Regions from separate parts of the Halomonas sp. IOP_14 genome, predicted to be linked through region 2. Evidence: riboswitches for the same ligand, from Rfam matches in the RefSeq annotation. Region 2 holds a riboswitch; each other region holds the start of a gene.
The links. A riboswitch is a leader RNA that binds a small molecule or an ion and turns the genes downstream of it on or off. The one in region 2 is predicted to bind thiamine pyrophosphate.
Positions count from the first base shown of each region.

Region 1: linked by a shared signal. The riboswitch ahead of K7H09_RS00360 (sodium:solute symporter family transporter) and the one ahead of thiM (hydroxyethylthiazole kinase) in region 2 are both predicted to bind thiamine pyrophosphate.
Region 3: linked by a shared signal. The riboswitch ahead of K7H09_RS05365 (NUDIX hydrolase) and the one ahead of thiM (hydroxyethylthiazole kinase) in region 2 are both predicted to bind thiamine pyrophosphate.
Region 4: linked by a shared signal. The riboswitch ahead of tenA (thiaminase II) and the one ahead of thiM (hydroxyethylthiazole kinase) in region 2 are both predicted to bind thiamine pyrophosphate.

Region 1 covers NZ_JAINWD010000001.1:76,094-83,183, reverse strand. The annotation lists gene K7H09_RS00375 (zinc-binding dehydrogenase) at 1-187, opposite strand, end outside; gene K7H09_RS00370 (NnrU family protein) at 233-811, opposite strand; gene corA (magnesium/cobalt transporter CorA) at 976-1,944, opposite strand; gene K7H09_RS00360 (sodium:solute symporter family transporter) at 1,916-3,328, opposite strand; TPP riboswitch at 3,318-3,423, opposite strand; gene K7H09_RS00355 (peroxidase-related enzyme) at 3,548-4,129, opposite strand; gene K7H09_RS00350 (hypothetical protein) at 4,308-5,000, shown strand; gene K7H09_RS00345 (CoA-acylating methylmalonate-semialdehyde dehydrogenase) at 5,089-6,588, opposite strand; gene K7H09_RS00340 (zinc-binding metallopeptidase family protein) at 6,864-7,090, shown strand, end outside.
Region 2 covers NZ_JAINWD010000025.1:67,659-74,748, forward strand. The annotation lists gene K7H09_RS16445 (DMT family transporter) at 1-189, shown strand, start outside; gene trhP (prephenate-dependent tRNA uridine(34) hydroxylase TrhP) at 320-1,711, shown strand; gene K7H09_RS16455 (DODA-type extradiol aromatic ring-opening family dioxygenase) at 1,704-2,441, opposite strand; gene K7H09_RS16460 (DoxX family protein) at 2,534-2,971, opposite strand; gene K7H09_RS16465 (LysR family transcriptional regulator) at 3,050-3,970, opposite strand; gene thiE (thiamine phosphate synthase) at 3,967-4,599, opposite strand; gene thiM (hydroxyethylthiazole kinase) at 4,589-5,398, opposite strand; TPP riboswitch at 5,422-5,520, opposite strand; gene K7H09_RS16480 (hypothetical protein) at 5,575-5,919, opposite strand; gene gloA (lactoylglutathione lyase) at 6,164-6,700, shown strand; gene K7H09_RS16490 (DUF6164 family protein) at 6,710-7,078, shown strand; gene K7H09_RS16495 (cupin domain-containing protein) at 7,075-7,090, opposite strand, start outside.
Region 3 covers NZ_JAINWD010000004.1:174,808-181,897, forward strand. The annotation lists gene parE (DNA topoisomerase IV subunit B) at 1-383, opposite strand, end outside; gene pgi (glucose-6-phosphate isomerase) at 574-2,256, opposite strand; gene cmoA (carboxy-S-adenosyl-L-methionine synthase CmoA) at 2,416-3,159, shown strand; gene cmoB (tRNA 5-methoxyuridine(34)/uridine 5-oxyacetic acid(34) synthase CmoB) at 3,162-4,190, shown strand; TPP riboswitch at 4,308-4,411, shown strand; gene K7H09_RS05365 (NUDIX hydrolase) at 4,469-5,032, shown strand; gene K7H09_RS05370 (thymidylate synthase) at 5,096-6,067, shown strand; gene K7H09_RS05375 (class I SAM-dependent methyltransferase) at 6,111-6,845, shown strand; gene K7H09_RS05380 (zinc metallopeptidase) at 6,997-7,090, opposite strand, start outside.
Region 4 covers NZ_JAINWD010000040.1:37,559-44,648, reverse strand. The annotation lists gene K7H09_RS19855 (ABC transporter permease) at 1-330, shown strand, start outside; gene K7H09_RS19850 (class II aldolase/adducin family protein) at 484-1,251, opposite strand; gene K7H09_RS19845 (NAD(P)-dependent oxidoreductase) at 1,305-2,261, opposite strand; TPP riboswitch at 2,475-2,637, shown strand; gene tenA (thiaminase II) at 2,727-3,410, shown strand; gene thiC (phosphomethylpyrimidine synthase ThiC) at 3,442-5,346, shown strand; gene K7H09_RS19830 (hypothetical protein) at 5,587-7,090, shown strand, end outside.

The DNA.
Region 1 (7,090 bases), on a different contig from region 2:
ACAGCCCTTCACGCGCTTTGCGATCAGTGTTGTTCTTCGCCGTGGCGGTCACCTGCACCAGCACTTCGCCCGCCTTGGGCTGCGGCGTGGCGACATCCTGATGGTATTCCAGCTTTTCGATACCGCCATGTCCGATCAAAAGCATAGCAGCCATTGTGGTGGGCACCGTGTGTGTTGTCTCGGCCATGGAGTGACTCCTAGGTTGGGCTAACGTCAAACTGCTAAAAATAGATTAGCTAAAAACAGGGACGCCAATCAGTACTGTGTGCAAGTAAAAGGCAAACACCACATACGCTACCAAGCCGACGAGTACGGTAACAATGGTGGCCATTTTATGGGTGCTGACGGGCGCGGGCGGTGCAAGACGGCCACGTTTTTTGGCGGCTTTGAACGCCAGGATAGCCCAGATAAGAAAGGCAGCAAAAAAGATAATATCACCCAAGCGACCGTTGGCCAGCAGGTGAGCAAAAGCCCAGACTTTCACCGCCAGCATCATCGGATGGCCAAGTTTGGCCTTAATCGCGTTATGCGGAATGTATGCCGCCACCAGCATAATAAAGGCCGGCACCATCAGCAGCGCCACCGCATGGCGCATTCCCATTGGCGGGTACCAGATATAGATGGGATCAAGGCGCATCTGGCCAAAACCGTATATAGCAATGGCCAGGCCAACGATGGATACCGCCGAATAGGCGACTTTCCAAGTGGTTTCGCCATGTTTCGCAATCTGCTGCTGACGCCAGTTTTCAGCAAAGATACGTACAGAGTGGCTGCCTAAAAAAATCAGCAGCCCGATAATCATAATCGTCATGGAACAACTCCCAGTGAAAACGCTAGTCGACGGCTTTATGCCTTATAGTCTTGGTCGCTGGAGAGGATGCCACACTCAGCCACCGACCACCTATGCATGGGTCAACTTTTTGTTTCCTGGAGTCGTTCTATGGGGAGACTAAACCCCGTCCTTAAAACCTGTCCTTAAAACCAATGCTTGCGCTTAAATAGCCAAATCATGACACCCGCAATACCCAACATGGCTCCCCAGACAAAAAAGTAGCCATACTGATAACGCAGCTCGGGCATATTTTCGAAGTTCATACCGTAAATCCCGGCAATAAACGTGAGCGGCACAAAAATCGCGGTAATCACCGTGAGCACCCGCATGGTGATATTTAGCTGGTGGGAGGAAATAGAGATATAGCCATCGATTAGGTCACCGCAAATGTCGTAGTACATTTGGGTCAATGTGTAGAGGCGTTCGAAGCGATCCGCTACATCGTTGATGGCGTGCAGGGTTTCGCTCTCTTCCCGCGGTAAATGCTCATAGTCATAAGCGGTGAGTTCTTGGGTAATCCCCTGGTGGTAGCTAAAGATGCGGCGCATTTTAACCAGCCGGGAACGGTAAGTGATGATCTTGCGCATTAGCACATCATTACCATTTTCCAGCAGCTCGTCTTCCAGATCGCTTAACGCCGTTTCGAACTCAAGCAGGCTATCGATATAAAAGCCCGCAGAAATATACATCACCCGCAGCGCGACATGTTCCGGCGAATGGGCCAGCAAGGCTTTACCGTGCTCGTTGAATAGCCGTTCTATGGAGAGCGCTTGGCCGGGATGGAGGGTGACCAGAAATCGCTCCCCCACAAAGAAACAGACCTGTTGAGGCAGATAGTTTAGTTCGGCATCAAAGGAGGAGATGCCACGATAAATAATCAAGGTGTGATTATCAAACTCTTCAATTTTTGGCGGATGGCGCTCTTTGTGGGCATCTTGAATCGCCATGGGGTGAAACTCAAACGCCTCTAAAATCGCCCGCTCGCTTTGTTGGGACTCGCCCTGCATATCGATCCAGATATGGCTGCCAGGCGTCGCCTGCCAGACAGCCAACAGGCTTTCATCCCCCTCGTGGGTCTCACCTTCAGGGGTAGTCAGAAGAGTTCGAATCATGGATGTCCTTGCGAATAGCTAGCGTTAAGTAGGCTAACAGCACACTCACCAGCGTTGAGGCGATTAACGCCCCGACGAATGGCCCCAAGGTAGGGACACTGCCCGGAAAACTGGCGGCCACCATCCCGGCGACCAAGCTTCCTTGGCTTAACCACCCTGGGAGAATGGCACCCAGCAGCCCCGCGATGCCACCTACAATGGCGGCCAGTGGCGTCATTCGTTGCCACAGGCCCAACAGCACAGGTACCACAATGGCAGCACACAGCAGGTCGGCAATCAAAAACAGACGCAGTACTGACAACCCCTGCAAGGCAATTAATACCACCGGTACCATTACTACCACTGTCACCCAGCGGGCAGCCACCAGTGATACGCCCTGCTGCTCGCTGCGCGCGACCACCAACGAGGCAATACCATTTTGCAGCGTATCAACGCTGGAGGCCACCAAGGTCACCGCTAATACCAAGGCGGGTAGCGTCAGCCAAACAGGAGCATCACTTAACAGGGCAAAAAATGGCATCGGCGGCTCGCCTAATGGCACACCACTCATCGCGGCCAATACACCCAGACCACCAATCACCATGACGACGACTACCGTCATTGCGCCACCTAACCATGCCCCGCGCCCCAGGCTTTGATCGTCTTGAGCGGCCCACACGCGCTGCCAATAGCCTTGATGGAAGAGATTGGCCGCGGTAACCGCGATCACTAGCGTTAACGCTACGCTGAGCGCACTGGTGATGGGAATGGCAGGAAGCGCAGCCTCGTTGGGAATAGTGGGAAGCCGCCATAGGGCCATGCCACCGACCACACACAGCAGTACCAGTAACAACCACGCCTGCCAACGGTCAGTGGCAAGGCTGGCCCGTAGACCACCTGCCGCAGTATAGATGAGCGTGGTAAGCGCCACGCCAATAATCACCAGTGCGGGGGGCACATCGGAAAGCAGCGCGGTAATGGCGCCAATAGCGGTTAGCTCGGCAGCTAAAAAGCACGCCATATAGGCGATTGATACCAGCGTTACCCAGCGCCTTACACCAGGGCCATAGCACGCTTCGGCAAACTCGGCGATGCTGCGCCCCTCGGGCAGCGCCCGGCGAATCTTCGGCCCATACAGCCCCAAGACGATAAACGGCAGCGCAGAGCCTAATGCATAGCCTGCCAGGGCCAGCGGGCCAACAAAGGCGCCGATTTCAGGAGGAGCAAAGAGAATCCATGCGCCCATGCCGGAGGCAAGGAAGGAGAGCCCCAGGGTAGATGCCGTTTGCGAGTTACGGGCGGTGACATAGTCATCAAGTGGGCCATTCACCCAGCGAGCCCGGAGGCCTAAGTAAGCAAAGCAGCACAGCGCCGCACCAAGCACGGCTAACGTTAGGTAAAGCATGTCGCACTTCCTCCGCCGGTACGAACCGGATCAGGTTCCAGGGTCTGCGTAGCCGCATCTCAGCCCTTTTATGCAGGGCTCCCCTGGCGACAGTGAATGTAGGTGTTTTGCTAAGCGCTTTTTCTAAGTACGTTTTTGGGTACTTTTCGAAGCGCTGTCTCAAGAACTATTCTCAATCAAAATCATAGCTTAGTAAAGTTAAGGTGCGCTGGTCGCCTCTTAGCGAGGCACTCGCCCCATCAGGTAGAACTCCTCATTGGGTGGCGTACCTGCCAGGGTAACCAACCGATTCGACAAGCCAAAAAACGCCGCGATCGCGCCTATATCCCAGCAATCCTCTTGGCTAAAGCCTACTTCCAGCAGGCGGGCAAGCCATTCATCAGTCATTTCACCCACATCGATGGCACAGTGCATGGCGAAATCGAGCATCACCCGGTGGCGCTCGCTAATCGGCGCCACCCGATGGTTGATCGCCACTTGGTCAGCGAGTAGCGGGTCTTTACTGTAAATGCGCACCAGTGCCCCGTGAGCAACCACACAATATAGGCAGCGATTACGTGCGCTGGTAGCCACTACAATCATCTCTTTTTCGGCTTTGGTGAGGGTATCTGATTCGCGCTCCATCAACGCATCGTGATAGGCAAAAAAAGCACGAAATTCAGCAGGGCGATGGGCCAACATCAGAAAGACATTGGGCACAAAACCCGCTTTACCCTGAACGGTCAAAATGGTACTGCGAATATCGTCAGGCAGGTCATCCAATGTTTCAGGCACGTTAAAACGACTTAATGATGAAGACATGCTCACCTCTTTCTTGTTAAGTTTAGCCATCTCATAAAAACGGCTTAGCGGTTGTGTAACAAAAAGCTGAATTAAGAGGCTTTTATTCAGCCGCCCTACTCGCCATACTGAAGATTCGTTCTGTGACAAAAAAACATGCGCTACTCTTAATAAACAGTTCGTTCAAAGGGACACTGTCATGAGCCATAACGAAGCCAAGGAACATACCCCCGGTCGTCTAAACGAGCTGTTTACTGACCCTTACCGAGCATTTGAAAATGATACCGATGAGCGTCAGCTGCACATTCGTATAATGCTACATATGCTGCTTGCCCGCCCAATGACACGGGGTCAAATGACACTTCGCGTCATTCATGGCTGGGAAAATGGCGGCTGTGAGCCCGAAGACCTCCAGCATGTCGACTATACTCTTGATGGCGTTCCTGACTTTAAGCGCGCTGTACAAGATTTTGAACACGCTTCTAAGCACAACACGCCGTTACCTGCCGACAACAGCGCCATTCTTGCCGCCCCGCTTGCCAATGCAATTGCAGACGCCGAAGCCGAAGGGCAAGACCTTACCAACGATATTCGCGAGACCCCTGCGCGCTGGCCAGCCTTTGAGGGTGGTTTGGCACTATATACGCTGTTTAAAATGTACCATCGGCTGATTTATGGCGAAGATGACACCTACCGCTGCACGCAGTGTGTAACTCCGCTGGGAATGCGCGAAATACATGAGTTTCACCTTGAAGAGGGTGAGTTTGCTCTGCTCGTCCCCCCCGCTGAACACTTTATGGGTAAGGAGTCGCTGTTAGTATTGCATGAAAGCCAGCTCGGCCCCATTGAACAGCTGCTTGAAGAGAGCCTTCCGCTGTTTGACAACTTTTAAGCCAGCCACCTGGCTTGATCTGCCAAGCGGTTAACCGACCTCGTTAGCAACTGGCCCCGCTTAAGCGGAGCCAGTTAGCGCCACTTTTTTAACCCAGTGAAATCGTGCTATTGATACCACTGGAAACATTCTCGGGTTCAAACCAACGTGCCGTTACGGTTTTTGTTTGTGTCCAGAATGCAATCGCCTGCTTACCATTGGGCCCTAAATCGCCCAGCTTTGAAGCCCTTGACCCGGTGAAACTAAAGTAAGCGACCGGTACGGGGATTGGCACGTTAATACCAATTTGTCCAACATCGATATCGGTTTCAAACCGGCGCGCTACCCAGCCTGAGTTAGTAAAGATGGAGGTACCGTTGCCGTTGGGATTGGCATTGATAAAGGCAATCGCCTCATCCAGGGTTTCAACACTGACCACACACAGCACGGGGCCAAAAATCTCTTCGCGATAAATGGTCATATCGGCGGTTACATCGGCAAACAGGGTCGGCCCCACGAAGTTACCGTTGGGGTAACCCTCTACCTGAACCTTGCGACCATCAACCATCAGTTTGGCGCCCTCTTTCTCCCCTGCATCGATTAAACGTAGTACACGATCACGGGCAGCAGGTGACACCAGCGGGCCCAAGTCCGCATCAAGCTGAGTGCCTGGGCCTACTTTCATTGCTCGCGCCGCATCTACTATATCGCTTAGCCACTCGCGTGCCTCGCCGACAAGCACCACTACCGAGTTCGCCATGCAGCGTTGGCCCGCAGCGCCAAAAGCTGAGCCCAGCAGGTTGTTGATCGCTTGACTACGGTTAGCATCGGGCATAACCACACAGTGATTCTTGGCGCCCATCATCGCCTGCATGCGCTTGCCCGCCGCTGCTGCACGGTTATACAGCAGCGACCCCACATGGGTAGAGCCGATGAACGAGAGCGCTTTGATATCCTGATGATCGGCAATTTGATTGGCCACGTCCGGGCCACCGTGCACTACGTTGAGCACGCCCGCAGGGATACCCGCTTCATGGGCTAGCTCCACTAAGCGCATGGTGGAGCTGGGATCCTGTTCGGAGGGCTTAAGCACAAAGGTATTTCCGGTGGCAATCGCCAGCGGGAACATAAAGCAGGGCAACATAATCGGGAAGTTAAAGGCGGTAATCCCAGCCCCCACCCCCAGCGGTTGGTGCATGGTGTAAACGTCTACCTCGTTGGCAGCGTTTTCGGCTAATTCACCCAACTGCAACGAAGTAATCGAACAAGCGTGCTCTACCACTTCCAGACCACGACCCACTTCGCCTTCCGCATCGGGCAGGGTTTTACCGTGCTCTTCAGTAATCAGTGCCGCGAGTTCAGCGGTATTGTCGCGAATCAGCGCTTGCAGCTTGAGCATAATGCGCATGCGCTTCCCCAGCGGCACTTTACGCCACTCCTTGAACGCTTCTTTGGCACTACTGATAGCGCGTTCTACTTCGTCAGCGGTACAGAACGGCACTCGAGCCACTACTTCTTGCGTCGCAGGGTTGACCACGTCGCGCCACTCCTGGCTCTGTGACTGGACGGGCTGGCCATCGATATACATGGGAATTTCGCGAACGGACATAGCGTTGCTCCTATTTATGGTTGTGGTTGTTATGGTTGCGAGTATTAAAAAAAGCTGTTTTTAAAACGCATCGCGGTAAGACAAGTACACAGGGTATAGCAGCAAGTTGACGTTAACGTCAACCAAGTATCTCATGAGTAAACAAAATCTACGCCAGAACGTCAATTAGCCTTTTCATTGTGGCACCGCGCTGGCTATGCTTCGGCTAATCAGTGTGCCGCAGGCTTGCGGATCGCCCACGGCGAAAGCGCGTGTTTAAACACAGGGAATTATCTATGCAGACCTTTCACTGCCGCTGTGGCAATACGCTGTTCTACGAAAACACCCACTGCCTTGCCTGTCAGTCAGAAGTAGGCTGGTGCCCTGCTTGTAGCAATATCGTGGCCATTGAGCCCTTGGATAACGGCGGCTATCGCTGTACCCACCCGGGTTGCGATACAGCGCTAATGAAGTGCCACAACTACGCTGTTGAAAACGTATGTAATCGGCTGGTGGTGATGGA
Region 2 (7,090 bases):
GCTCCTGCGGCCATCGCCGCGCCGTTTGATTACACCGCCATGCTCTGGGCGGTGCTGTTGGGTTGGTGGTTCTGGGGCGAAATGCCGGATCTCTGGGTTTGGGTAGGCAGCGCCTTGATAATGGGCAGCGGGTTAGCGGTGGCGTATCACGACCGGCGTACGAGCCTGAAACGTCGTCCAACGGCTTAAACACAGGTTACTTTTTGATCCAGGTCACGGAAGCCGTGGGCTTGCCAAAACGGCGGGTTTGGGCTGGTTATAATCCAGGCCTTTCATCGCAGCTCGCTGCGAGCCATCGTCCTGATCACGGTGACCATCTATGCAAGCCCCCGAACGACTGAAGCAAGCTCCCGAACTCCTTTCCCCTGCTGGTACCTTCAAGAACATGCGTTACGCCTTTGCCTATGGGGCCGATGCGGTTTACGCGGGGCAGCCGCGCTACTCTCTACGGGTGCGCAACAACGATTTTAAAATTGATAACTTACATCGTGGTATCGAGTACGCCCATGCCCGAGGCAAGCAGTTTTACGTCGCTTCCAACATTGCCCCTCATAACAGCAAGCTGAAAACCTACCTACAGGATATGGCGCCGGTGATCGAGGCAGGGCCCGATGCGCTGATTATGTCGGATCCCGGTTTGATTATGATGGTGCGTGATCGCTGGCCCGATCAACCCATCCACCTCTCGGTGCAATCGAACGTCGTCAACTGGGCTGCCGCCCAATTCTGGCAGCGGCAGGGTATTAGCCGCATCATTCTATCTCGTGAGTTGTCACTGGAAGAGATCGGCGAAATACGTGACAAGTGCCCAGGCTTAGAGATCGAAACCTTTGTTCACGGCGCACTGTGTATCGCCTATTCAGGGCGTTGCCTGCTGTCGGGTTACTTCAATCATCGCGACCCTAACCAAGGCACCTGCACCAACGCGTGTCGCTGGAAATACAACACCATAGCGGCAACCCACGATGACACGGGCGACTTAATAGCCGCCCAAGGAAGTGGTAGCGCTGCGGTCGACAGCCCAGACGAGCTCTCGGCGCTGATTGAGGACGTTTCCCGCCCCGGCAAGCTGATGCCTGTCTATGAAGATGAGCACGGCACCTACATTATGAACTCCAAGGATCTGCGCGCGGTGCAGCATGTCGCTCGGTTGACGCAAATGGGCGTGGCATCGCTAAAGATCGAGGGGCGCACCAAGTCCCATTATTACGTCGCGCGTACAGCGCAAGTCTATCGGCAAGCTATTGATGACGCCGTCGCTGGGCGACCCTTTAATAAACGGCTAATGGATGAGCTGGAAAACTTGGCGAATAGAGGCTACACCGAAGGCTTCTATCAGCGCCATGTCCACGGTGAGTTCCAACGCTATGAGCAGGGGCACTCCATTGGCGTTCACCAACAGTTCGTCGGTGAAGTACTGGGGTTTGACCCGGCTCGTGGCACCTTGGAAGTCGAGGTGAAAAATCGCTTTGAAGTGGGGGATGGCATGGAGCTTATGCTGCCAGGTGGCAATCACCGCTTCGTGCTCGAACATATCGAGAACTTACAAGGCGAAGCGCAGAGCGCAGCACCTGGTTCTGGGCATCGCGTGCGAATCCCCGTTCCCAAGGTCAGCATTACCCCTGAACAGCTTGAGTTTGCGCTGTTAATGCGTGATCTCAAGCCTTCCAGAGCAGCACAACCTGAATCGTTAGGGGTAGCGATCAGCTAAACGCATAAACGTCCATTGCAAGCACACCGTGCTCCACGCTGTGGTGCAGCTGTTTTGCGTTACCTCCTGCCCCCATGGCCACCAGCAACGGCTGGAAGTGTTCAGAGGTCGGGTGGTTCTCCTGCGCATAGGGTGCGCGCTCCCAGCTAAGCAGCGCTTCACGATCATTGGCGATAAGGCGCTCGCTTACCCAAGTGGCAAATTTATCTACCCAGGCGGGCACAGGGCTCTCCTGGGGCATGATTTCATACAGGTTATGGGTCAGGCTGCCCGAGCCGATCACCAAAATCCCCTCTTCCCGCAGAGCCGACAGGCGCTCGCCCAGCGTGACCAGCTCCGCATTGCTCCAGCGCACCGGAAGCGACAGCGAAACAACCGGCACATTGGCGTCGGGAAATATCAATGAAAGAGGCACCCAGGCGCCGTGATCCAGGCCGCGCTCTACCCGCTCGGCGCCCAGTAACACGGCCAGCCGTTCAGCCAGTTCCGGCTCACCCGGGGCGGGATATTGGCACTCGAAAAGCGCCCGTGGGAAGCCGCCAAAGTCGTGAATGGTTTCTGGTTTGGCGCTGATGCTGACCTTGAGCGCCAGGCTCTCCCAGTGCGCTGAGACCACTACCACCGCCTTGGGCGAAAGCTGCCTGCCCAGTTCGCGTAGAAAGGCATGAGCCGGGGTTTTATTGAGGGCCAGCATGGGCGAACCATGGGAAATAAACAGGCTAGGTAACATGAGTGAGTCTCCTCAGCAGCATGGCCAACGCTGGCGGTAAGCAAGCGCTGGCAATAGGGTTAGGCGATAGTTTTAGGCGATAGTTTTAGGTGTTAGGCGAATCGGTTGCTTAACACCCAGCGGCCGCTGCCCAGGCCCGCTTGCACGATTAACGCCAGCGTCCAGAACACCGGGAATTCCCAACCGCCGCCGGTATTTGAGAACATCCAGCCGTTGCCAAGATGCACCCAAGCAGCGCCGAGCAGTACCGGCACCAGTGCCAGGCTCACCCAGCGGGTGTAAACACCCAGAATCAGGGCGGCTCCACCGCCCACTTCCGCGGCAATGGTCAAGTAGGCCAGAAACCCTGGTAAACCCAGTGATTCAAAATAGCCGACGGTGCCCGGTAGGGTAAATACAAACACCTTGAGCAAACCGTGGGCAAGAGCCATCACACCCAGTGCGACGCGCAGTAGCGAGATGGCCTGGGGTTGTAAAGAGTGCTGTACAGAGGGCTGTAGAGAGGGGGCAGAGTGAGTATGCGTTGTCATCGTAGTAGCTTCCATCGAGTGGTTGATGACGCTACTTTACAGCCGGATCAGATCGAGATAATCAGCGTATTTTGCACATCACTGTTGCGTTATTGGCGATAATCCAATGTTTTGCTCCCAAATCGGCGGATCACCCCATGCCTCGGTGAGCAGGTCGATGAAGCGCTCCACCTTGGCGGGCAGGTAGCGCCGGGCGGGGTAGAGCGCGTGAACATCGAGCCGTACCGCTGGCTCATTAGTTAAGATGGGCACTAAATGCCCGCTGGCGATACTCTCTGTGACCAGAAAGCTGGGCTGCTGAGCGATGCCCAGGCCAGCTTCCGTGGCGTGGGTGAGTACATCGCCGTTATTGCTTTCCAGTGGGCCATTGACCGTCAATGACTGCGTGGCAATCTTCCAGTCAGCGCTCTGTTGGCCGCTGCGGTAGCGTAGGCAGTGGTGCTTGGCAAGGGCTTGAACGCTGTCGGGTTCACCGTGGTTGGCAAGATATTCAGGCGAGGCGCAAAACAGTAGGCGGCACCGCGTCAGTCGGCGCGCCACCAGGCTGGAGTCGGGCAGGCTGCCGATACGGATCGCTACGTCGTAACCCTCTTCCAGCAGGTCGACACGGCGGTCGTTCAAATCCAGGCGCACTTCCAGCGCCGGGTGAGTGTGCATAAATTGCGCGACGAGTGGCGCTAGGTAGCGGGTGCCAAAACTCATCGGCCCATTAACGCGCAGCCGCCCACGCACATCGCTGGTACCTTGGCCCACCTCGGCGGCGGCCTCATCGAGCGCTTGCAGTATCCCTTGGGCGCGGACTAGATAGCGTTCTCCGGCCTCAGTGAGATGTAGTCGTCGCGTGGTGCGTTGTATCAGTCGCGCGCCCAATGTCTCTTCCAGTGCCATGACCTGGCGGGATACGCGAGTGCGGGAAATATCCAGCGCTTCAGCAGCGCGGGTATAGCTACCCAACTCGGCTACCCGCACAAAAGCGACGATATGCTCTAACTGATTCATGACGCCGAATCGGCTTGGAAAATCTGAAAAGCGCGCGCTGCCTGGTAAGGGTCGGGCTGGCCACAAATGGCTGATATCACCGCTAAACCGTTCGCTCCCGCGCGCTGTACGCTAATCGCATGGCTGGCTTTCAGCCCGCCGATGGCCACGCTGGGCAGTGGGCACGCCTTGACCAGCGCAGCCAAGCCACCAAAGCCGATGGGCTGGGCGTGATCTTGTTTGCTCTCGGTGGCAAACACCGGGCCAATCCCGACATAATCGAGTAGCTCAAACGGAGAGACTTGCAGTTGGGCGATAGTATTGATCGACAGGCCGATAATCGCTTGCTCACCTAGCACCCGGCGCGCTTGCTGAACGGCTGCGTCGCTCTGACCGACATGCAGGCCATCTGCCTGGCTTTCTAGTGCCACCTGCAAACGGTCGTTAATGATCAGCGGGACACCGGTGCCCGCCAGAAGCGCTTTTAACCGTTTGGCTTGGGCAATCATCTGTTCGTCGCTGGCATGCTTGTCACGCAACTGCACGATGGTGACACCGCCTTTTACCGCTGCCTCAACCGTTTGTTCCAAACCATGCTCTTGGCAGAGCGTGGCATCGGTGACCAAGTAGAGCGATAGATCAAGCGGCATGGATTGCCTCCAGTTGGGCATAAGTAGTGAGGTCGTCAGGGGTGAGTTGATACAGCGCATCCAGCAGTGCCACTTGAAAGCTACCAGGCCCGTTGGCGTGGCTGCCCGCACGCTCTCCTGTGACCGCAAAGCAGGCCAGTGCGGCTACCGTTGCACCCAGTGGGGCGTCGCGGTTGGCAGCCACAAATCCCGCCACTAGCGCGCTCAGCCCACAGCCAAGCGTTGTTACGCGGGGCATCAAAGGATGGCCACCGTTAATGCGGTAGTGCTGTGTGCCGTCCGTCACCCAGTCGCTTTCACCGGTCATCGCGACAATACAGCCGTGTTTTTGCGCTAATGCTATTGCAGCGTCCACGGCTTGGTCGGTGGCGGCTGTGGCGTCCACGCCGCGGCCTTGGCTAGCTAAACCGTTAAGGGCAAGAATTTCAGACGCATTGCCACGAACCACGCTGGGTTTAGCGGCCAGCAGCTTCGCGCACAGCGTTTGGCGATAGCGCGTGGCGCCAACGGCGACGGGATCTAATACCCAGGGAATGGCATGCTGATCGGCAGTCGCTGTGGCGGTGAGCATAGCGTCAGCCCAGTGGGCAGAGATCGTACCGATATTAATCGACAGCCCCGCGGAGATAGCCGTGAATTCAGCCACTTCTTCAGGCGCATGCAGCATGGCGGGCGACGCGCCGGTGGCTAACAGCAGGTTGGCAGTGCTGTTCATGGCCACATAGTTGGTCATGCAGTGAACCAGCGGTGTCACTGAGCGCAGCGTCTCAAGGTAATCGCCAAGCGGGCGTAGGGTCATAGCATCCTCCCGGCAGGGAGGTGGTAAGCGTTACCACGACTCCCTACGCCGGTGTTATCCGGTTCAGGTTCAAAGGGTGCTTCTCAGCCCAACCGTAACGGAGGGCGCCCCTGTCGAGGGATTACTATCCTTGCCTGAAGTAGCCCTGTAAAGCCCCGGATGCGGACGATAGCAATCTAACGAAACGAAATACGCGTACCGTAGGTAAGCATTTCATCAGGTGTCATCGCTTTACCCTCGACCCCAATCATCTCGTCACCACACTGGTCGGCGAAGGTTAGCACGCCGTGGGTCAAGCCCAGTTGGCCCAGGGTATCGCGGATTTCGCCCGTGCCCAGAAAAGTACTGACGTGGCCCTTGTTATCGCTCAGCTCAGACACGCCGTTAGCATGGTGAAAACGCACTTTGTAGATTCCATCCATCGACTCGACTTCAACAATCGGCGAAAAACCGTTGTGAAGCGCATTGGAAAGCTGTTTTAGCGTCAGGTGGTCACCCAGCGTCATATCGATCGCACTCATGGAAAACTCCTGTGGACGCCTCAAAGGTGGGGCATCACTCATGTTGCGGGAACTGCTTTTTGTAAAGCTTATGAAGAATAAGTGTAGGGTTTTTGTTTAGTATTGCCAGTGCGCTTATCGGCACCTCGATACGACACTGCCTACGTGCTTGTAAGGGCTGTTATTATGGCCATAAAGCCCCCATGGTAAGCGGTACGTGAAGCTCAATGGATTCAATGATCAACATCAGCGATAGGAGAGCAAAATGAGTTTTCAAGGCGAGCAGCATCCTGGCGTCGTGGCTACGCCGCCCCAAACTCAAGGGTTTCGTTTAAACCACACCATGCTGCGGGTGAAAGACCCTGAGCAGGCATTGGCGTTCTACTCAAAAGTGTTTGGTATGCAGGTGATGCGGCGGCTGGATTTCGAAGAGATGCAGTTCTCGCTCTACTTCCTGGCCAACCTGGAACCCAGCGACAGCGTTCCGGACGATGCGCAAGCGCGTACCGCCTGGACGTTTAGCCAGAAAGGGCTGCTGGAGCTGACCCACAACTGGGGGACTGAAGACCAGGAAGATTTCGCCTATCACGATGGCAATGCCGAACCCCAGGGCTTTGGGCATATCTGCTTCAACGTACCGGATTTGGCAGCGGCCCAGGCGTGGTTCGACGAGCATGACGTCACCTTCGTCAAACGCTCCGATCAGGGCAAGATGAAAGATGTTATCTTCGTTAAAGACCCGGACGGCTACTGGATCGAAGTGATTCAGGCAGACCTGATGGTGGGGAAGAGCGACTCTTGAGGCACGCCAATGGCTGAACTACTGTTCCGGCTGCGCCATGTGACCGACGAAGAGGCCATGGAGGTGCGTGACCTGCTCGCTGCCCATGGCTTTGATACCTATGAAACCCAGGCGGGCTTTTTCCGCCTGGGCGTTGACGCGATTTGGCTGCGCAATCCACATCAGCACGACGCTGCCATCGCGGCGTTAGAGGCCTACCAGGCGGAGCGCCTTGAGCGCGCCCAACGCGAGCACCAGGCGGCGGTTGAGCGGGGTGACGCGGAGACGCTGTGGCGTCGTTTGGCCGCTCACCCGGTGCAGGTCGTGTTAGTACTGCTAGCAGTGGGGCTTATTGCCGCCCTTACGCTGCTGCCGTTCCTGGGTATGTCGCGAAGCTAAGCGGCTGGCAGA
Region 3 (7,090 bases), on a different contig from region 2:
CGCGATAGCGCATTAACCACCGAGACCCCTACCCCGTGTAGGCCGCCCGAAAAACGGTAACTAGTGGAGGAGAATTTGCCACCCGAGTGCAATTTGGTAAATATCAGTTCAACGCCTGAAACACCGTGCTCAGGGTGTAGGTCGATGGGCATACCACGGCCGTTATCCTGCACTTCAATCCCGCCGTCGCTATGCAGCACGACGTTAATCATGGTGGCGTGGCCCGCTAGCGCTTCATCGACGCTGTTATCAATAACTTCCTGAGCAAGGTGGTTGGGGCGTGTGGTGTCGGTATACATACCGGGACGCTTACGTACCGGCTCGAGGCCCGACAGGACTTCGATGGAACTCGCGCCGTACTGAGAGGCATCAAACTGGGTCATGTAACGTCGGTTCCCTGAAAAATCGTACTGGCAGCCATATTGATTGCTGAAACGAGTGATTGGCGGCTTGCAAAGAAGCACAGGATAGCGGAAAAGCAAAAAGCTGTATATCTAGCCATGTTTATCAAGAGCAAGGTGGTAAAGGGCTACCCCATCAATGAGACTTAGAGGGGCGCCTTTACTTACTCGCTTACTCCTTTTCCACCGCCCAAAACGCCTCAATCAACCCACGGCTAGAGGCATCCATCCGCGATAGATCTCCCTCATGGTCGATAATCTTTTGGGTATCAGTGGCAATCTGTTTGCCTAGCTCAACGCCCCACTGATCGAACGGGTTGATATCCCAAATCACCGCCTGAACAAAGACTTTGTGCTCGTAAAGGGCGATAAGCGAACCCAGGGTCGCTGGGGTGAGCTGGTCAAGCAGCACCGTCGTCGAGGGCTGGTTACCACGATAACGCTTGTGCTCTGGCCGTGGGCCGTCGTCTTCCAAGGCGTCATCACCAAGCATTAATACGCGGGACTGCGCAAAACAGTTGGCCAGTGCCAGGCGATGCTGGGTTTTAAGGTGGCGGCGGGTATCCGGGTCTTCCACCTCATCGTAGCGCTTGAGCGGCGCGATAAAATCACATACCACCGGTTGAGTACCCTGATGCAATAGCTGATAAAACGCGTGCTGGGCGTTGGGGCCCAACTGACCCCAGAGCACAGGACAAGTGGAGTAGTTAATCGGCTGGCCTTGACGGGTAACCGACTTGCCGTTGGACTCCATCTCAAGCTGTTCAAGATAGGCGGCGAAATACTCCAAGCGCCCATCGTAGGGCAGAATGGAGTGCGCACGGATATCCAGGAAGTTGACATTCCAGATTCCCGCTAACGCCAGCAGCACGGGCAGGTTCTCCGCCATTTCTGCCTCAGCAAAATGGCGATCCATGGCGTGCGCACCGGCTAAAAACTCGCGGAAATTCGCCATCCCAACCACCAGCGCAATGGGTAAACCAATGGTGCCCCATAGCGAATAGCGCCCGCCTACCCACTCCCAGAAGGTTAATTGATGATCGTCAGCAATGCCCCACTCGGTCATTTTCTCAGGGCTCGCCGAAACACCAATAAAGTGCTGACGCACCACCAGCTCAGCGCTAATCGGCGTCGCACCATGCTGGGTCAAGCGACTAAGCAACCACTCCCGAGCGGTGTTAGCGTTGGAGAGCGTATCAATGGTGGTGAACGACTTGGATGACAACACAAAGATAGTGGTTTCAGGATTCAACCGGCTCAGATAGTCCGCTAACTGGGAGCCATCCATGGTGGAAGCAAAATGCACCTCAACCGGATGAATATCTTTGGGCCGAAAATCTGCCAACGCATGGGTAACCATTAACGGGCCCAGATCTGAACCGCCTACGCCCAGGTTAACCACATGCCGAATCGGCTTGCCGGTGGCACCACGCCACTGCCCTGCGTGCAGCCGACTGACCAAGCGCTCCATTTGGGCAAGGCTTTCGTGCACGGCAGCGACGATATCTTCCCCCTCAACCTCAAGCGTCGCATCGGCGGGTAAACGCAGCGCCGTATGTAACGCCGGGCGGTTTTCGCTGACGTTCACTCGCTTACCGCTCAACAGCGCCTCAATGGCAGAGGGTACGCCCGCTTCACTGGCCAGCGTAAACAGATGCTCGAGCGTATCATCATCCCAGCGCTGCTTGGAAAGATCCAGCGTCAAGCCCGCCACCTGGCGAGTAAAGCTTTCCCAGCGGGAAGGCTCGGTGCCAAACAGCGTTTTCAAGTGGACATGCTGCAGCGTTTCAGCGTGATGCTTTAACGTCTGCCATGCCGGTAACGTATCGGGTGTAGCGCTTGATGCTGAGGCCATTTAGCTTCTCCAGTGGCGTCGATCCTTGCAGCGGGGTTCATTAAACAGGTTAATAACCTTAAACAGGGCTGTTCTATGTGAGTCTGTGCTAGACAGGCCTGTTCTAGTCAATTAAGGGCGCGTAAACTAGCACGCCTTTTCCATGATCCCGGCTTGCCCATGAGTGATGCATCTTACCGTGACGCTATCTTTTCGACACCCCTTGACCGAGTCGCGCGGTTCTCTTTCGACGAAAAGGTGGTCGCCTGCTTTCCTGACATGATCCGCCGATCGGTACCCGGCTACGGGCAAATTCTTGGCATGTTGAGCTTAATTGCCCAGCGCCACCTGCGCCATGGCGCCCATGTCTATGATCTAGGCTGTTCGCTGGGCGCTTCCGGCCTTGCGCTGGCAGGGGCGCTGGCGCCTGACGCCTTTCGCTATACGGGCGTTGACCTATCGCCCGCCATGGTCGCCCAGGCTCGGCAAACCTTTGCTGACGAGTGCCCAGCGTACGCTATGCAGGTCGAAGAAGCCGACATTCGTACCCTCGAGTATGCATCTTCGGGCATGATCATTCTCAATTTTACCCTACAGTTTCTACCCGCCGCCGACCGCGATGCACTACTGGCGCGGCTTTATGCAGCGCTGGAACCCGGCGGCGTGCTGATTCTCTCGGAGAAAACCGTCGACGCCGACGAGCGCGACAACGCCTGGCGGGTAGAACGCTACCACGATTTCAAGCGCGCCAATGGCTACAGTGATCTGGAAATCAGCCAGAAGCGCACCGCTCTTGAGAACGTACTGGTGCCGGATACCCTCGATGCACTTCATGGTCGTTTGAAACAAGCAGGTTTTCCACGTTCGATGACCTGGTTCCAGTACCTTAACTTTGCCTCGCTGATTGCGTTTAAGGAGGGTTAAAGGTGGCGCCACTACCCGACGATCATCGCGCAATTTATCAGGCGTTTTTAGATCAAGCTACGCTTGATGCCTCACTAACGCCCTGGTTAGCGAAGCTTCCCGAGCAGTTAGCTCACGGGCTTGACCGTAACCGCCACGGCGATTTATCCGCCTGGGAAAAAGCCGTGGCCAAGCTTCCGGTGCTGCCCGCCGAGCGGCGCGTGGATTTAAACAGCGACACCGTCAGCGTTGATCTCGATCTTAGCGATAGCCAGCAGCGCCAATGCTTTAACCTGCTTAGAAAGCTTGCCCCATGGCGTAAAGGCCCTTTTCAGCTAGGCGGCATTTATATCGACACCGAGTGGCGCTCTGACTGGAAGTGGCAAAGAGTGGCGCCACACCTGGCACCGCTAAAATATCGCAAAGTGCTCGATGTGGGTGGCGGCAGCGGTTACCACGCTTGGCGGATGGCCGGGGCAGGTGCTGCTTTTGTGCTAATCATCGACCCTTCGCCACGTTTCTACTGGCAGTTTCAGGCAGTACGCCACTTTGTGGGTGATGCGGATGGCGGCAAAACGCAGTTTTTACCCGTGGGCATTGAAGATGTGCCTGAGAATCTGGGCTTTTTCGATACGGTATTTTCCATGGGCGTGCTCTACCATCGCCCTGCCCCGTTGGAACATCTTCAGCAGCTAAAAGCCGCGTTAGTTCCGGGCGGCGAGCTGGTGCTAGAAACCCTGGTAGTCGAAGGCGACGAGCAGACCGTATTTGTGCCCGGCGAACGTTACGCCGCCATGCCCAACGTCTACTTCCTGCCCTCTTCTCAAGCACTCTGCCACTGGCTGGAGCGCTGCGGCTTTACCAACGTGCGCGTGGTCGATGAAGCCGTTACCACGTTAGACGAGCAGCGCTCGACGGAGTGGATGACCTACCAATCGTTGGCTGATTTTCTCGACCCCAACGACCGCACCCGCACCATTGAAGGCTACCCTGCACCGCGGCGGGCGGTGATTTTGGCGAATAAGCCGGGCCAATTAGCCGTTAGCCGTTAGCCGTTAGCCGTTAGCCAAGTGTGCGAAGAAGGTGTCAAAACCGCCCCGGCGTCCGCCAAGCCGCCGCATTGAATTGCCCCCCAAATATTGACTTATACTAAAACTCATAGTAACAGTAACTTTTCCGAGGGGTGCCTGTTATTCAGGCTGAGATGGAGTTATCCAAACCCTTTGAACCTGATCCGGCTGATACCGGCGTAGGAACGGACATAAACCATATATGAATCTGTTTTGACACCTACGCCTGTATTATCCGAATCTCAATGCAGGAGTGTATCGTGTCGCAAGGTAACTCAACGCCCGCTAACGCATCTACGCTCAGTAGTACCTCCCCTTTTAACACGTCTGATAAAAACCGCCTGAACTCCGTACTTGCCAAGCCACGCTTGGCAGCAATCGCCGTAACTCTGCGTAATAATGAAGTTCTCCTCGTCCAACGCAGTAAAGAACCTCAACGGGGCACTTGGGGCTTCCCCGGAGGATCAGTGGAACCGGGAGAAAGCCTACATTGTGCAGCAAAGCGCGAATTAATGGAGGAAACCGGTATCACAGCATTGGTAGGACCGTTAATTGATGTAGTAGAAGTAATCGGATATGACCCAGAGGGAAGTCACCACCACTTCGCCTTGGTTGCCCTTTTATGTCACTACGTTGATGGCGAGCTACGGCCTGGTGATGATGCTGCGGACTGCCGCTGGGCGAAAGTTATAAACGGAAAACTCAACTTCAATGAAGCCTTAGCTGATCACGTCGCAGATACTGTCGTGAAAGCCTTTAATTTGCACAGTTTGATCGTCAAAGAAAAATCAAACGCGATTCACAGCTCCAATTCAGCTTTTTAAACTACTCGCCATCATTCGTATCAGCAAAATACGCCTCTTTGTCCACCGAAAGAGATGAATATAATGATGCACAAACATTATACGAATTTCACCAGCCTCTACAGAGATACACTGCATAAAATCTGCTTTGAATATGAATATGTTAACTCACCTAGAGGAAATAAAGAGCGAGAACTCATTGGCTTCAATATCCGACTCGACAATCCTCCTGATCGTTTTTGTCTAAGCAAAATACGCAAACAAAATATTGTTTTTAATTATGCAGAAGCGTTATGGTATTTATCAGGTAAAAACGACTTAGCATTTATTTCCTGGTACGCCCCTTCAATGCAACGCTACAGCCCAGATGGTATAAGCTTACCTGGTACTGGTTACGGAGCTCGTCTTAAAAACTTTGGTGCAGACACGCTCGATCAAATCGAACGAGTGATTGATATCATTAAAAATGACGATCCCGACAGTAAGCGCGCTGTCCTTCAAATATTTAGTGCGGAAGAAGATCTTTATCGACGCAATATCGACGTTTCATGTACCTTGGGTCTTCAGTTGCTACTCCGCGAAGAAAAGTTGAACATGGTCAGCTATATGCGTGCAAATGATGCCTACGTTGGCATGCTGAACGATATTTTCTCTTTTACTTTCTTGCAAGAGTATATTGCTGCCCGCATAGGCTGCAAAATCGGTCACTACACACATCAAGTTGGTTCTATTCACGTCTATGAAAGCACACATGAGCGTGCGCTTGAACTTTTGAATAGTAATGAAACTATACCCCAGCCAGGCACAGTACCTTTAATGCCAATTGGCACCTCCCCGACTACCATACGCAAACTATTGGAATATGAGTCAGAGATCCGTAGCGGCTTGTTGACGTTTAATGATATGGCTAATCTTAACCTAACGACGTATTGGCGAGATGTGCTGATGTTGTTCTGGATCTATCGCCAAATCAAGATAGGGAATGCGCTGCCTCAAAAGGCGTTAGAGATAATTAACCCCTACTATCAACCGTTTCTTATTAATCGCTGGGGATAGTACAAGCATTCATACATGAGCAAATATTAGGGGATTTATTTTTATGAATACTAATTGGACTGAACAAAATATCGCCGAGCTTTTTGACGCTTATGATGATTGGGTGGAGAATGCTTTTGGCTATCAACCACTCATCGCGGAGTTAACCTGCTCTTATGGCAAGGGAATTAGTGTATTGGACTACGGCTGTGGCAGCGGCAAAGTGTCCAGAAGATTAAGAGACGACGGATTCGACTATGTCACCGGTGTTGACATCTCTTCAACAATGATTGAAAAAGCAATATCCGCAGGCACTAACCGTCTTCGCTTTGAGCAAATCCATGGTCCAAATTTGCCATTTCCTGATAACAGTTTTGAAGCTGTCATTAGTTGTTTTCTGTTTATTAACATTCCCGAAAGACGTGAACTAGTACGCATCACTACGGAAGTAATGCGCGTACTTAAACCTGGCGGCTCCTATTACATCCTCGACACTCATCCTCAAACCACCGGAGTCGATTATCCGACCTACCGCAATGGAGAGCATGGTATTTCCTATCAAGACGGAGATAATCGCCCAGTCTACCTCACGATACCGGGAAGGCAGCAACCATTAGAGATTGTCGACAAACAATGGGGTTTATCCACATATCGAAATACATTCGCCGCAGCGGGGCTTTCACTAACCACAGAGCGTAATCTACCATTTGACAATTCGCAGTTGCCAGTTCATACGAGTGAATTCCGCACTCTACAGGACACAAAACCCTATATTCTACTGCGCGCCACAAAGCAATAAAGACAGACAATAGGTATTAACTAAGTGCCTATGCAAAAGTAAATCAGGTATAAATATCTAGTAAGCTACTGATTTTTTTTTATAACCTTTAATGCACGAAAAATTATGCATAGACACTTAGTGGCACTGAAAACACAGCTTCAATACACGCTCACCGCCGCAAAATCACCAGCCAGCGCCCCAGGTTCATAACACTGGCCAGCGAGGCGGCCACGTAGGTAAACGCGCAGGCGGTGAGTACGTGC
Region 4 (7,090 bases), on a different contig from region 2:
CGCGGTGCCTTTGCCGGTGTACCGCATGGCGAGCTGGAAGCCGCCAAGGCTTTCGGCATGTCGCGTCGCAAGGTTTTTAGCCGCGTATGGTTTCCGCGTGCTGTTCATCGTGCTCTACCAACGCTGACGGGCGAGATCATCCTGCAACTGAAATCCACACCGCTGGTTGCCACCATCACCGTGATGGACTTGTATGCCGTCATCACCCAGGTACGCCAGACCACTTACCTGACTTACGAACCGTTACTCTTCCTGGTCGCCGTCTACCTCTGCCTGAGCGGCGTCTTGATCGTTGGGCTGCGCTGGCTGGAAAACCGCGTACCACACTAACGGTCACTGGCCTGTGCGAGCATCACGTTTGTCAACGCTAATTCAGGACGTGGTATAACCGAAAAGGGGCCGTCCAGCAGCCCCTTTTTGCTTGTATTGATATTCGTATAGTTCTGATACTGGCTTGCTTGCCGTGCTGGCAACCGCGCCGATTTAGTCTTTATAGCTTGGATCCAGCGCCTCAAGCGTGCGCAGGTGCGCGGCCCATTCGAGTTCAAGATCGCCGTCTTCATGAATAGTCTGGTCGTATTGGCGCGCCACGTGGCGCGCCACCTCTTCTGGCACCAGCCGTAAGGGCTGGCCAGTAGACTGCGCCGCCACCTGTAGCTCACAGGCACGCTCAAGATAAAACATATTGTTGAACATCTCTGCAGCCGACGCACCGGTCGTCAGCAGGCCATGGTTACGCAACACCAATGCGGGGTTGTCGCCAAGGCTTGCCACTATTCGCTCACGCTCAGCCAGGTTCAGGGCAATGCCTTCATAATCGTGGTAAGACACCCGTTCGTGAAACTGCAGCGCAATCTGGTTAAGCCGTGTTTCAAGGCCCGACTCCAGCGACGACACCGCCACGCCAGCGCGCGTGTGAGTATGCATCACCCAGGCCGCATGGTGGCTAGCAGTATGAATCGCGGAATGGATGGTGAAACCAGCCGGATTCACTTGTTCTGGGCTGTTATCAATCTTATGGCCATCAACGTCAATCTTCACCAGCGAAGAAGCCGTAATCTCCTCCCAACGCCAACCGTAAGGGTTGATCAGGAAACGTCCCTTCTCACCAGGCACCCGCGCGGTAATATGGGTGTAGATCAGATCCGTCATGCGATAGTGGGCGGCCAGACGATAGCAGGCTGCCAGCGCGATGCGGGTTTCTTGTTCGGCGTTGCTCGTCGTGGTGCGTTGAGACTTATTGAGACTCATCAGGTGTTCCTTTGCAGCAAAGTGATTGTCATGCAACGTGGTTAGCGTTTACGTCAGTAACCGCGCGCCCGATCAACGCCCATGGCAAGCGGCTGCCCATCGCGAAGGGCGCGGGCGGTGTCGACAACCTGCCCTGCGACCACCTCTGGCAACGAATCACTAGCAATGTGTGGCGTGATGCGTAGGCACTCATGCTGCCAGAAGGGATGATCCGCAGGCAGCGGCTCTGCACGGAACACATCCAGGCTCGCCCCACCCAAATGGCCGTGTTCGAGCGCTAGGAGAAGATCGTCCTCGACCAAGTGCTCACCCCGACCGATCTGCACCAACCAAGCGTCTTTGGCGAGCTTCGCGAACAGCGCCTTGTTAAGCACGTTTTCAGTGGTAGCCGTCAGTGGCAGCACATTGATCAGATAATCGGCGCCATCCGCTGCCGCCATGACAGCCCCGTCACCTGTCAGATAGGTCACGCCTTCAACCGGGGCTTGTGGCTCGCTGCGGCAGGCTACGTGTACAGAAAAGCCAAGCGCGGCCACCGCTTTCACCACGGCGCGCCCCATGGTGCCGTGTCCCAGCACCGCCACCTTTCTTGATGCTGGCGCGCGCATCGTCAATGGCGCCCAATGCGCCTTGGCAGCATTTTGCTCCAGGGTGGTGAACTCACGCTCACGATGGAGCACCTCATGCGCGGCAAAACCCGCCATCAAGTCGGCCTGATGTGGATCCCGCACCCGGGCGATATGTACTTCATCGCTCAGGCCAGGATGCGCCAGCAGGGCATCAACACCGGCACCGATAGACATCGCCAGCTCAAGATTAGGATAGCTCTCGAAAGCCTCGTCATTGGGCAACCAGCAGATCGCAAAACGCACATCTTCGGGGTTATCGATCTCATGGGGATGGCGCAGGACGACATCACTCGCTTCATCGCGCAAGGCGTTACCATAAATGGCATCAAAGTCGAGCGAATCACTGAGATAGACGCCTAAAATCGAGTTCGTGTTGGTCATGCAACTTCCTACGGTTCACATTCGAAATAGCAGTGGCTGTAAAACAGCCACTTGTTACTCAACTGTATAATAATTCACGTACCGATGCCATGAAACGCCATTACAGCACCTAAACTCTCATCGCTGTAATGATGCTAATAAATTGTTTCCCGATAACTTTCCATGTCATACACCCTTGCATCTCCCCCACCCGCCTCCTACACTCCACCAACGAACAGCTTGACGGGGTGCCGGTGAAATCCGGCTGAGATGGCGCAGGGCGTAGCAATTAATGCTGCCGAGCGCTGATCCCGCAGAACCTGATCCGGCTAATGCGCTGCTACTTACACAAGTTCGCAGCGAGGGTACCGGCGTAGGGATCAAGCGATGGCCACGGCTGCTCTCTCACGATCGCACGCTGCCCTTCTGCGCCACTCCCTCGATCTTTTTCGCCCCCCCCTCCGGATCATTACCACCGGAGGCATCATGGGCTACCGCTTTACTGATCTCACCACCGCCTGCCAAGACGATTGGCGCGCCTATATTGAGCACGATTTTGTGCGCCAATTGGGCACCGCCACGTTGTCTGAGGCGTCGTTTCGCCACTATTTAAAGCAGGATTACCTGTTTTTGATTCACTTCGCCCGTGCCTACGCGCTGGCTGCTTATAAAAGCCCCACACTCGCCGATCTGCGCCAGGCCCACGAAGGCTTGAAAGCCATTGTGGATGTGGAGTTGGGCCTGCACGTGGGCTTTTGTCAGGAGTGGGGGATTTCCGAGCAAGAACTGGTGGAGCTTCCCGAAGCCAGGGCCACCCTGGCTTACACCCGCTATGTATTGGATACCGGCAACCGCGGCGACCTGCTGGATTTGCACGTGGCGCTAGCCCCCTGCCTGGTGGGCTACGGCGAAATCGCCAACTGGCTAAACGCCCAGCCTTCCACCCTGCGCGGCGCGCAAAACCCTTACGACGCCTGGATAGCCATGTACGAAGGCGAGGAGTTTCAGGCCGCCATGCAGGCGGAGCTTGAATGGCTGAATATCCGCCTTGCCGACATTACCTCCGCCCGCTTTGCCGAACTGAGCAAGATCTTCCGCGACGCCACCCGCCTGGAAATCGACTTCTGGCAGATGGGCCTAGAGCTGATAGACCAAGACCTCACCCACTAATTCAGCAAAACAACACAAGGAAACGACAGTAATGACTAAGACCGTAACAAGCAAAACCAGCCACTTTTTAGCCGAAACCGCCCAGGTCGATGCCGCCGCCATTGCGCCGCTGCCCGGCTCACGTAAGGTATATATCGAAGGTTCGCGCCCGGATATCCGTGTGCCGTTCCGGGAAATTTCACTGTCGCCGACCAAAACCACCGGCATTGATGAAGAGAACCCGCCACTGCTGGTGTACGACACTTCAGGCCCCTATAGCGATCCGGATGCTAACAATGACCTGCGCCGCGGTCTGCCGGAACTACGCCGAGCCTGGATTGAAGAGCGTGACGATACCGAATTTCTATCAGGCCCCACGTCTGATTACGGCAACCGCCGCGCCAACGACCCGACGCTTGCCCAGCTGCGCTTTGATCTAACCCGCACACCACGCCGAGCAAAACCGGGCAAGAACGTGACCCAGCTGCACTACGCCCGCCAGGGCATTATCACCCCGGAAATGGAGTTTATCGCCTTGCGCGAAAACCAGCGCCGTCAAGCGCTAGGTACCGCTGAAGTAGAGCGCATTCTGGGCCATCAGCACAAAGGCCAGAGCTTTGGCGCCAGCCTGCCGGAAGAAATCACCCCTGAGTTTGTGCGTGATGAAGTCGCCAGAGGGCGGGCGATTATTCCCAATAACATCAACCACCCAGAAAGCGAGCCGATGATTATTGGCCGTAATTTCCTGGTCAAAATTAACGGTAATCTGGGTAACTCAGCGGTGACTTCTTCTATCGAAGAAGAGGTAGATAAGATGACCTGGGGCATCCGCTGGGGCGCGGACACCATTATGGATCTCTCCACTGGGCAGAACATCCACGAAACCCGCGAGTGGATTTTGCGCAACTCGCCGGTGCCGATTGGCACAGTGCCTATCTATCAGGCGCTGGAAAAGGTCAAAGGCGTGGCCGAAGACCTCACCTGGGAAGTCTTCCGCGATACGCTGATCGAGCAGGCCGAACAGGGCGTGGACTACTTCACCATTCACGCGGGCGTACTGCTGCGCTATGTGCCGCTCACCGCCAAGCGGGTCACCGGCATTGTCAGCCGCGGCGGCTCGATCATGGCCAAATGGTGTTTGTACCATCACCAGGAGAGCTTCTTGTACACCCACTTCGAGGAGATCTGCGAGATCTGCAAGCAGTACGATGTGGCGTTCTCCCTCGGTGATGGCCTGCGTCCTGGCTCAGTGGCCGATGCCAATGACGAAGCACAGATGGCGGAGCTAAAAACCTTGGGCGAGCTGACCCATATTGCCTGGAAGCACGATGTGCAGGTGATGATCGAAGGCCCCGGCCACGTGCCCATGCACCTGGTGAAAGAGAACATGGATAAGCAGTTGGAATACTGCGACGAAGCGCCCTTCTATACCTTAGGCCCGCTGGTAACCGATATAGCCCCCGGCTACGACCACATTACCTCGGGCATTGGGGCGGCGATGATCGGCTGGTTTGGCTGCGCCATGCTCTGCTACGTCACCCCCAAAGAGCACCTGGGCCTGCCCAATAAAGACGACGTCAAAACCGGCATCATTACCTACAAGATTGCTGCCCACGCGGCGGATCTCGCCAAGGGCCACCCGGCAGCGCAGCGGCGGGATAATGCACTCTCTAAGGCACGCTTCGAGTTCCGCTGGGAAGACCAGTTCAACCTGGGGCTAGACCCGGATACTGCCCGAGAGTACCACGACGAAACCCTGCCCAAAGACTCCGCCAAGGTGGCGCACTTCTGCTCCATGTGCGGACCAAAGTTCTGCTCCATGAAGATCAGCCAGGAGGTGCGTGATTACGCCAACGAACATGGCCTAAACGGCGATCAAGAAGCGGTGATGAAAGGCATGGAAGAGCAGGCAGAGAAGTTCCGCAACAAAGGCAGTGAGCTGTATCAGGAAGTTTAAAATAGCGACTTACTGAACAGCATTGTGACTATATGTGGCCCTTGAGTCTTAGCAAAACTCAAGGGTCACATTAATATCTAATCGCCACAGGCCAGCCACTGAATTTGCTCTAACAGTATTTAAAAGTAATTACCGTCCAAGTAGATTAATTATACATTGCTCGTGTATGATTCTCATTTGCGCAGCGCTCTGTTACGGCGTTCTATTTAAAACCAACACCATTCAAAGAACCGATTCCAGATGAAAACCAAACTTTCCTTGGCGGTAACCGCGGCTCTGCTCAGCGCAGGCATGTTAACCGGCTGCAGCGATGATAACGAATCAACGTCAGCAGCCACACAGGAGGAAGCGCCGAAAAATAATGCAGCTCCCATGCTGAAATATATTCCGGCTGACTCTCCCTACTTCATGGCAACACGTGAAGCAATGCCTGAACAAGATGCTTTTGATCGTTATCAACGCATGCAGCCCAAGGCTAGCATTGAGTCTAGTCTGGATGAGCTACGCGAGACACTGCCCGAGATAGACGATGAAGTGATGCATTCGTTGATGACGGTATTGATCGCCATGAGTGAAGAGCTAGTCGATGTTGAAACGCTGGACGATGTCCATGCGCTGGGCCTGAAAATGAACCCTCAGGCCGCCCTCTATGGGTTGGGTGTCTTGCCTGTTTTACGTATGCAACTGCAGGATGAAGATGCCTTCCGCGAAACGCTGCAACGCATTTTGACCAAAGCAGACATTAACCTGAGCACGGCCACCACCAACGACACTGAATACTGGGTGCTGACGCCTGAGGGGCCCGTCAAGGCGATTCTAGCCATTGACGACCAGCAACTGCTGGTGTCTGTGGTACCACAGAATGCTAGTGACGAGCTGCTAGCACAAGTGCTGGGCAACACCCTGCCCGACAGCAGCATCGGTGATACCGATGCACTGGCAGAGCTTGAAAAGCGCCATGGCTTTACACCTTACGGCGCGGGGAAAATCGACTCCTCACGCCTACTTAATGAGCTGAGCACCCCCACTCACTCAGGTACTCAGGCACTGATGGAAGCGGTTGATGCCGAGCAATTGGATTTATCCGCCTGCCAGGCAGATATCGACCGTATCACGAACCGCTTCCCTGGCCTTGTAATGGGCTCGCGCGAGAACGATCTTGACCGCATGGAAATGAACCTGATTCTAGAAACCGATGAGGATATTGTCAGCGACCTGCGCACTCTGACGACTCAGGTGCCGGGCCTAGGTAGCACAGAAGGTATGGCCAGCTATGGCTTAGGTCTGAACATGCCGCTGTTGGTTCAGACCGTTCAGAAATATGCTCAGGAAGTGCGCCAGAACCCCTTCAGCTGTGATGAACTACAAGATCTGAACAGCTCCTGGAATGAGATCAACATGGCGATTAATAACCCGATCACCATGATGATTGGTCAGTCACTATCTGGCTTCAGAGCTCGTATCAACAGTCTGACAATGACAGACGGCGAACCTACCATGACGGGGCTCCTGACGCTTGCTTCACAAAATCCTCTTTCCCTGCTTTCTGCCGCAAGCTCTTTCGCGCCGGAGTTAGGGACTCTAGGGCTTGAACCCGGTGGGGAAGCCAAGCAAGTCGAGAGCATGATGCTGCCCCCTGAGGCACCGGAACTCTACGCCGCCATGTCTGACACGGCTATTGTACTGGGCGCTGGTATCAGTGATTCGGCGACACTGCAGAAAGAGCTGGAAGCCCCTGCCTCAG